One region of the Rhodoferax sp. SPJ4 genome, then DNA from elsewhere that is predicted to be linked to it. Evidence: predicted binding sites of a transcription regulator. Region 1 holds the regulator's gene; the other holds the start of a gene.

What was found. Region 1 encodes HrcA, which represses chaperone genes, less so after heat shock. Its sites were predicted from a motif close to TTAGCACTCNNNNNNNNNGAGTGCTAA; they were not measured.
Region 2: the regulator HrcA is predicted to act here: its motif matches at 1,221-1,247, upstream of groES (co-chaperone GroES).

The regions. Positions count from the first base shown of each region.
Region 1 covers NZ_JBYZMN010000001.1:386,014-389,422, forward strand. Annotated here, with positions in the region: gene recN (DNA repair protein RecN) at 1-447, opposite strand, end outside; gene AC4BAR_RS01865 (NAD kinase) at 444-1,319, opposite strand; gene hrcA (heat-inducible transcriptional repressor HrcA) at 1,356-2,378, shown strand; tRNA gene AC4BAR_RS01875 (tRNA-Ile) at 2,401-2,477, shown strand; tRNA gene AC4BAR_RS01880 (tRNA-Arg) at 2,558-2,634, shown strand; gene greB (transcription elongation factor GreB) at 2,755-3,312, shown strand; gene AC4BAR_RS01890 (RelA/SpoT family protein) at 3,330-3,409, opposite strand, start outside.
Region 2 covers NZ_JBYZMN010000002.1:35,078-38,486, reverse strand. Annotated here, with positions in the region: gene AC4BAR_RS07600 (CocE/NonD family hydrolase) at 1-953, opposite strand, end outside; gene groES (co-chaperone GroES) at 1,332-1,622, shown strand; gene groL (chaperonin GroEL) at 1,666-3,318, shown strand.

The sequences.
Region 1 (3,409 bases):
GGCGTAGGCGTCCAGCAGGCCACGCACCGCGTCGGGCCGGGTCAGGCTTTGCCAGGCATGCTGGCCGTGGATGTCGACCAGCTGGTCGCCCAGCGCCCGCAGCTGGGTGGCGGTGGCCACGCTGCCGTTGACCCAGGCGCGGCTCTTGCCCTGGGCGTCGATGGTTCGGCGCAGCAGCAGCGTGGGGTTGGCCTCGAAGCCGTTGTCGTCCAGCCAGCCAGCCAGGTGCTCGACCTGGTCGAACTCGGCGCCGATGTCGGCCCGGGCCGCGCCTTCGCGCACCACCAGCGCGTCGGCCCGCGCCCCCAGGGCCAGCTGCAAGGCGTCGACCAGGATGGACTTGCCGGCGCCGGTTTCGCCGGTCAGCACACAAAAGCCGTCGGCCAGGTCCAGCTCCAGCCGGTGGACGATGACGAAGTCGCGCAGGCTGATGTGGCGCAGGCTCATGCCGCCACCCCCTCGTTCCAGTGGAGCTTCTGGCGCAGGGTGTCGAAATAACTCCAGCCGGTGGGGTGGAGGAAGATGACCTGGTGTTTGGAGCGGCGCACGGTGATGCGGTCGCCAATCATCAGCGAGGCCAGCGAGTGCATGTCGAAATTGGCGCTGGCGTCGCGGCCCGCGACGATCTCGATGGCGATCTCGCCGGAGTCGGCCAGCACGATGGGCCGGTTGGACAGGGTGTGGGGGGCGATCGGCACCAGCAGCCAGCCGGCAATCGACGGGTGCATCAGCGGCCCGCCGGCCGACAGCGCGTAGGCCGTGGACCCGGTGGGGGTGGCGATGATCAGCCCGTCGGCCCGCTGGTTGGCCAGAAAGCGGCCATCGACCTCGACCCGCAGCTCCACCATGCCGGAGGAGGCGCCGCGGTTGACCACGACGTCGTTCATCGCGGTGGCGTCATAGACGCAGCGGCCGTCCCGCACCACCTTGGCGTGCATCAGGCAGCGCCGGTCTTCCTCGTAATGGCCGCGCAGCATGGGGCCCAGCATGGCCTGGTAGCCGTTGAAGGGGATGTCGGTGATGAAACCCAGCCGGCCCTGGTTGATGCCGATCAGCGGCACGCCCGAGGTGGCCAGCTGGCGGCCCACGCCCAGCATGGTGCCGTCGCCACCCACCACCAGGCCCAGATCGCAGGTCGCGCCGATGGTCTGCACGTCCATCACCGGGTACTGGGTCATGCCCACGTTGGAGGCGGTGTCGCGCTCAAACACCACCTCACAGCCTTGTGCATCCAGGAAATGGGCCACATCTTCCAGGGCATTGCGCGACCCCAGGGCGTTGTACTTGCCAATGATGGCCACCTGCTGGAACTTGATCATTCACAAATTACATCACAACCTCCCTAAAATCCGGTGATGCTTGATGAACGCGCAAAGATGCTGATGAAGGCGCTGGTGGAGCGCTACATCGCCGACGGTCAACCCGTGGGGTCACGCACCTTGTCCAAGGCCTCGGGCCTGGACCTGTCGCCGGCCACCATCCGCAATGTGATGGCCGACCTGGAAGACCTGGGGCTGATTGTCAGCCCCCACACCTCGGCCGGCCGGATTCCCACGGCCCGCGGTTACCGCCTGTTCGTCGACACCATGCTGACGGCCCAGAAGCACGCGCTGCTGGGCTCTGGCGGGCTGAATCCGCCGATGCTGGCGCCCGACCAGCCACAGCGGGTGATTGCCAGCGCAGCCAACCTGTTGTCCAACCTGTCGCAGTTCGTCGGTGTGGTGATGGTGCCCAAGCGCACCTCGGTGTTCCACCACATCGAATTCCTGCGCCTGTCGGAGCGGCGGCTGCTGGTCATCATGGTGTCGCCCCAGGGCGATGTGCAGAACCGGGTGATTTTCACCGAGGTCGACCATTCGCAAAGCCAGCTGGTGGAGGCTGCCAACTACCTCAACGCCCACTACGCCGGCATGGCGATGGAGCAGGTGCGCGAGCGGCTGAAGCTGGAGGTGGAGCAGCTGCGCGGCGAAATCGCCACGCTGATGAAGGCCGCGGTGGACGTGAGTTCCGAGGCCATGATGGGCGCGCAGGACGAAGTGGTGATTGCCGGTGAACGCAACCTGCTGGCCGTCAGCGACTTCTCGCACGACATGGACCACCTGCGCCGCGCCTTCCAGTTGTTCGAGCAGAAGACGCAGCTGATGCGTTTGCTGGACGTGTCCAGCCGCGCCGAGGGTGTGCGCATCTACATCGGCGGCGAGAGCCAGTATGTGCCCATCGAGGAGTTGTCGGTGGTCAGTGCATCCTACGAGGTGGACGGCGAGGTGGTGGGCACGCTGGGCGTGATCGGCCCGACCCGCATGCCCTATGAAAAGATGATCCAAATCGTTGACATCACCTCCAAGCTGGTGGGCAACGCACTCAGTCACAACAACTAGCGCCGCCTACAATCAAAGGCGGGGGGCGTTAGCTCAGTTGGTTAGAGCAGAGGACTCATAATCCTTTGGCCGTTGGTTCAAGTCCAACACGCCCTACCAACTGTATTTTTTGGCTGGGGTAATAAAAATTCGAACGCCTGACGGATGACCCAAATCACCGTGCTAGAATACGAAGCTTAGCGGCTGTAGCTCAGCTGGATAGAGTACTTGGCTACGAACCAAGGGGTCGTGGGTTCGATTCCTGCCAGCCGCACCAAATGGAAAAGGGGTCTGCAATTGCAGACCCCTTTTTTCATTTCCGCGTGGATTTCAACGCGCCGACCGCCTGCACCGGCCAGGGTCTGGTACAACCGGCATCGATGACCCGGTGTTCCTCATGAGCAAAGCCTTCACCAAAGAATCCGATGACGACGAGGACGATGGCGCCTCGTTGCCGCCCCTGCCGGCCGGGGGCAAGAACTACATCACCCCCCAGGGCTGTGCGCGGCTGCGGGCCGAGCTGCTGTCGCTGATCGATGACGAGCGGCCCAAGGTGGTGGAAGCGGTGCACTGGGCGGCGCGCAACGGTGACCGCTCGGAGAACGGCGACTACATCTACGGCAAAAAGCGTTTGCGCGAGATCGACCGCCGCATCCGCTTTCTGACCAAGCGGCTGGAGATTGCCGAGGTCAGCGACCCCAGCCTGCACCATGGCAGCGACCAGGTGTTCTTCGGCGCCACCGTCACCTACTGCAATGACGCGGGCGATGAAAAAACCATCACCATTCTGGGCATCGACGAGGCCGACAGCGCCCAGGGACAGGTGAGCTGGATTGCACCGGTGGCCCGGGCGCTGCTCAAGGCGCGCGAGGGCGACACGGTGACGCTGGTCACCCCGGCCGGACCACAGGCCATCGAGGTGTTGGCGGTTTCCTACCCGGCGCCGCCGGGCTGAGAGCCGGCGTTGAGGCTTCAGCGCGAGGGCTGGGCCCGCACCGCCCGCAACACCATGGGCGTGCGTTTGAGCTGGCGCAGCGCGGCGTCCAGGTGGG
Region 2 (3,409 bases), on a different contig from region 1:
CCATTGGTGGCCACGGCCTGGCCGTCGCAGAAATAGCGGTTGCTGTGGTACAGCAACAGGTCTTTCAGGCCGGGGGTGAGTTCGTTCTGGGCGAAGGAGGTGACGAAGCCGTTGAAGATGAAGGGATCGAAGCCAGTAGCGGTTTTCAGGCCGGTGAGGTTGCCGATGCCGAACAGGCTGAGGTTCCACAGCGTCTTGGGCGTGTTGCCCGGGGCCAGGCTGTAGGTCAGGTCATGCGGTGCCCACATCGGCACCATCGCGTCCAGCCGCTTCTTGGGATCGATGTTGTGGATCAGGTACTGGAACATGCCGCCGTAAGACGTCCCGATGGAACCCACCACCAGGTTGTGCGGGTCGGTGCCGTCGGCGCTCGGGCCATACTTGAGCCAGGCCAGGTTGGCCTCAGCCCAGTCGAGCACAGCCAGCAGATTCTGGCCTTCGAAGTCGGGGTCCATCACCCGGTCGGAGCCGTTGCTGTCGCCGTGGGCCCGTTCGTCGATGCTGATGACGCCATAGCCCTTGTCGATGAAGACACCGATGTCGGTGAAGTCCGAGCCCAATGGGTTGGCAAAGTCCACCTTCAGCGGGCCAAAGGGCACCGGGCGGCTCTTGTAGCGTGCGCCCTGGAAACCATGGCTGTGCAGGATCAGCGGGTAGGTCTGGCCGCCGGTGAGCGTGGCCGGCTCAAACACGGTGAACGCCACGGTGTCGCCGGTGGCGGGTACCTTGAGCGACACCGAGTAGGTTTTGCCCGCGCGGGACTGCCCCGCGGTGGGCAGTGAAGGGATCGCCTCGGCGCTGACCGACGCTGAACCCGAGGCGCTGGCGCCGCTGCCGCTGGCCACGCCGCCGACCGAAGGCGCCTGGGCCACCGCGGTTTTTTCGGCCGCACCATCGCCGCCGCCGCAGGCCGCCAACGCGCCACAGAGCAGCACAACCGAGATCAATCGCATGGGGAACTCCTTCAGGGGCAGGGCAAAGGACAGACCACCCCCTGGGGGCGTCCGTCTCGATTCGGTACTTATCGGTACCAGACTATCGTCGCAAATGCGAACTTTCGGTGTCGCCAAATCGACTTTCCAGGCTGAGAAAGAAGTCTTTTTGCATCAGACCGGGCATTTGTCACGCACTCGGGTGCCCGGCGCCTAGGCTCTGCCATGCTGCACTCGCCGCGCGAAGCGGCAGGCCCACCCTTGAAAGCCGGACAAAAGACCTTATGATTAGCACTCGCGCAGATGGAGTGCTAACAACATCCGCTGCCCGTTGCCCGGCGTCGGCCCTGCCCGCCGCCCACCGTTTGCACCATCTTTATGTTTAAAACAGGAGAACCCATGAAACTTCGCCCCCTGCACGACCGCGTCATCGTCAAACGCATCGAGAGCGAGACCAAGACCGCCTCGGGCATCGTGATCCCTGACAACGCCGCAGAAAAGCCGGACCAGGGCGAGATCCTGGCCGTGGGCCCGGGCCGCAAGACCGACAAGGGTGAAGTGATTGCCCTGAACGTGAAGGTCGGCGACCGCGTGTTGTTCGGCAAGTACAGCGGCCAGACCGTCAAGGTCGACGGCGACGAGTTGCTGGTGATGAAGGAAGACGACCTGTTCGCGGTCGTCGAGAAGTAATCCCCCCCGCCCCCATTAACTGACTGAATTCGGAGATATCAACATGGCAGCAAAAGACGTCATTTTCGGCGGCGAAGCCCGCGCACGCATGGTTGAAGGCGTGAACATCCTGGCCAATGCGGTCAAGGTGACCCTGGGGCCCAAGGGCCGCAATGTGGTGCTGGAGCGCTCCTTCGGCGCCCCCACCGTGACCAAGGACGGTGTGTCCGTGGCCAAGGAAATCGAGCTGAAGGACAAGCTGCAGAACATGGGCGCACAGATGGTCAAGGAAGTTGCTTCCAAGACCTCCGACATCGCCGGTGACGGCACCACCACCGCCACCGTGCTGGCCCAGAGCATCATCCGCGAAGGCATGAAGTACGTCGCCGCCGGCATGAACCCCATGGACCTGAAGCGCGGCATCGACAAGGCCGTGACGGCCCTGGTCGCCGAGCTGAAGAAAGCCTCCAAGGCCACCACCACCTCCAAGGAAATCGCGCAAGTCGGCTCGATCTCGGCCAACAGCGACGAAACCATCGGCCGCATCATCGCTGACGCGATGGACAAGGTCGGCAAGGAAGGCGTGATCACCGTGGAAGACGGCAAGTCGCTCGAGAGCGAACTCGACGTCGTTGAAGGCATGCAGTTCGACCGCGGTTACCTGTCGCCCTACTTCATCAACAACCCCGAAAAGCAGGCCGCCCTGCTGGACAACCCCTTCGTGCTGCTGTTCGACAAGAAGATCAGCAACATCCGTGACCTGTTGCCCACGCTGGAGCAAGTTGCCAAGGCCGGCCGTCCGCTGCTGATCATTGCCGAAGACGTCGAGGGCGAAGCCCTGGCGACCCTGGTGGTCAACACCATCCGCGGCATCCTGAAGGTCGTGGCTGTCAAGGCCCCGGGCTTTGGCGACCGCCGCAAGGCCATGCTGGAAGACATCGCCATCCTGACCGGTGGCAAGGTCATCGCTGAAGAAGTCGGTCTGACGCTGGAGAAGGTCACCCTGGCCGATCTGGGCCAGGCCAAGCGCATCGAAGTGGGCAAGGAAAACACCATCATCATCGACGGCGCCGGTGCCGCTGGCGACATCGAAGCCCGCGTGAAGCAAATCCGCGTGCAGATCGAAGAAGCCACCAGCGACTACGACCGTGAAAAGCTGCAAGAACGCGTGGCCAAGCTGGCCGGCGGCGTGGCCGTGATCAAGGTTGGCGCGGCCACCGAAGTCGAAATGAAGGAAAAGAAGGCCCGCGTGGAAGACGCGCTGCACGCCACCCGCGCTGCGGTGGAAGAAGGCATCGTGGCCGGTGGCGGCGTGGCCCTGCTGCGTGCCAAGCAATCCGCTGGTGTCATCAAGGGCGACAACGCCGACCAGGAAGCCGGCATCAAGCTGGTGCTGCGTGCAATTGAAGCGCCGCTGCGCGAGATCGTTTACAACGCCGGTGGCGAAGCCTCGGTGGTCGTGAACGCCGTGCTGCAAGGCAAGGGCAACTACGGCTTCAATGCCGCCAACGACACCTACGGTGACATGATCGAGATGGGCATTCTGGACCCGACCAAGGTGACCCGCACCGCGCTGCAAAACGCCGCGTCCGTGGCCTCGCTGATGCTGACCACCGAGTGCATGGTGGCCGAGGCGCCGAAGGAAGACGCCGGCGCCGGCGGCATGCCTGGCGGTGGCATGGGCGGCATGGGTGGCATGGGCGGCATGGACATGTAAGCCCTGGCGCGCCCCTGGGGCGTGCCTGCCGAACAAAACCCCCGTCGGGCGCCAAGCCCGGCGGGGGTTTTTCTTGGTTGGGTGAGAGGGG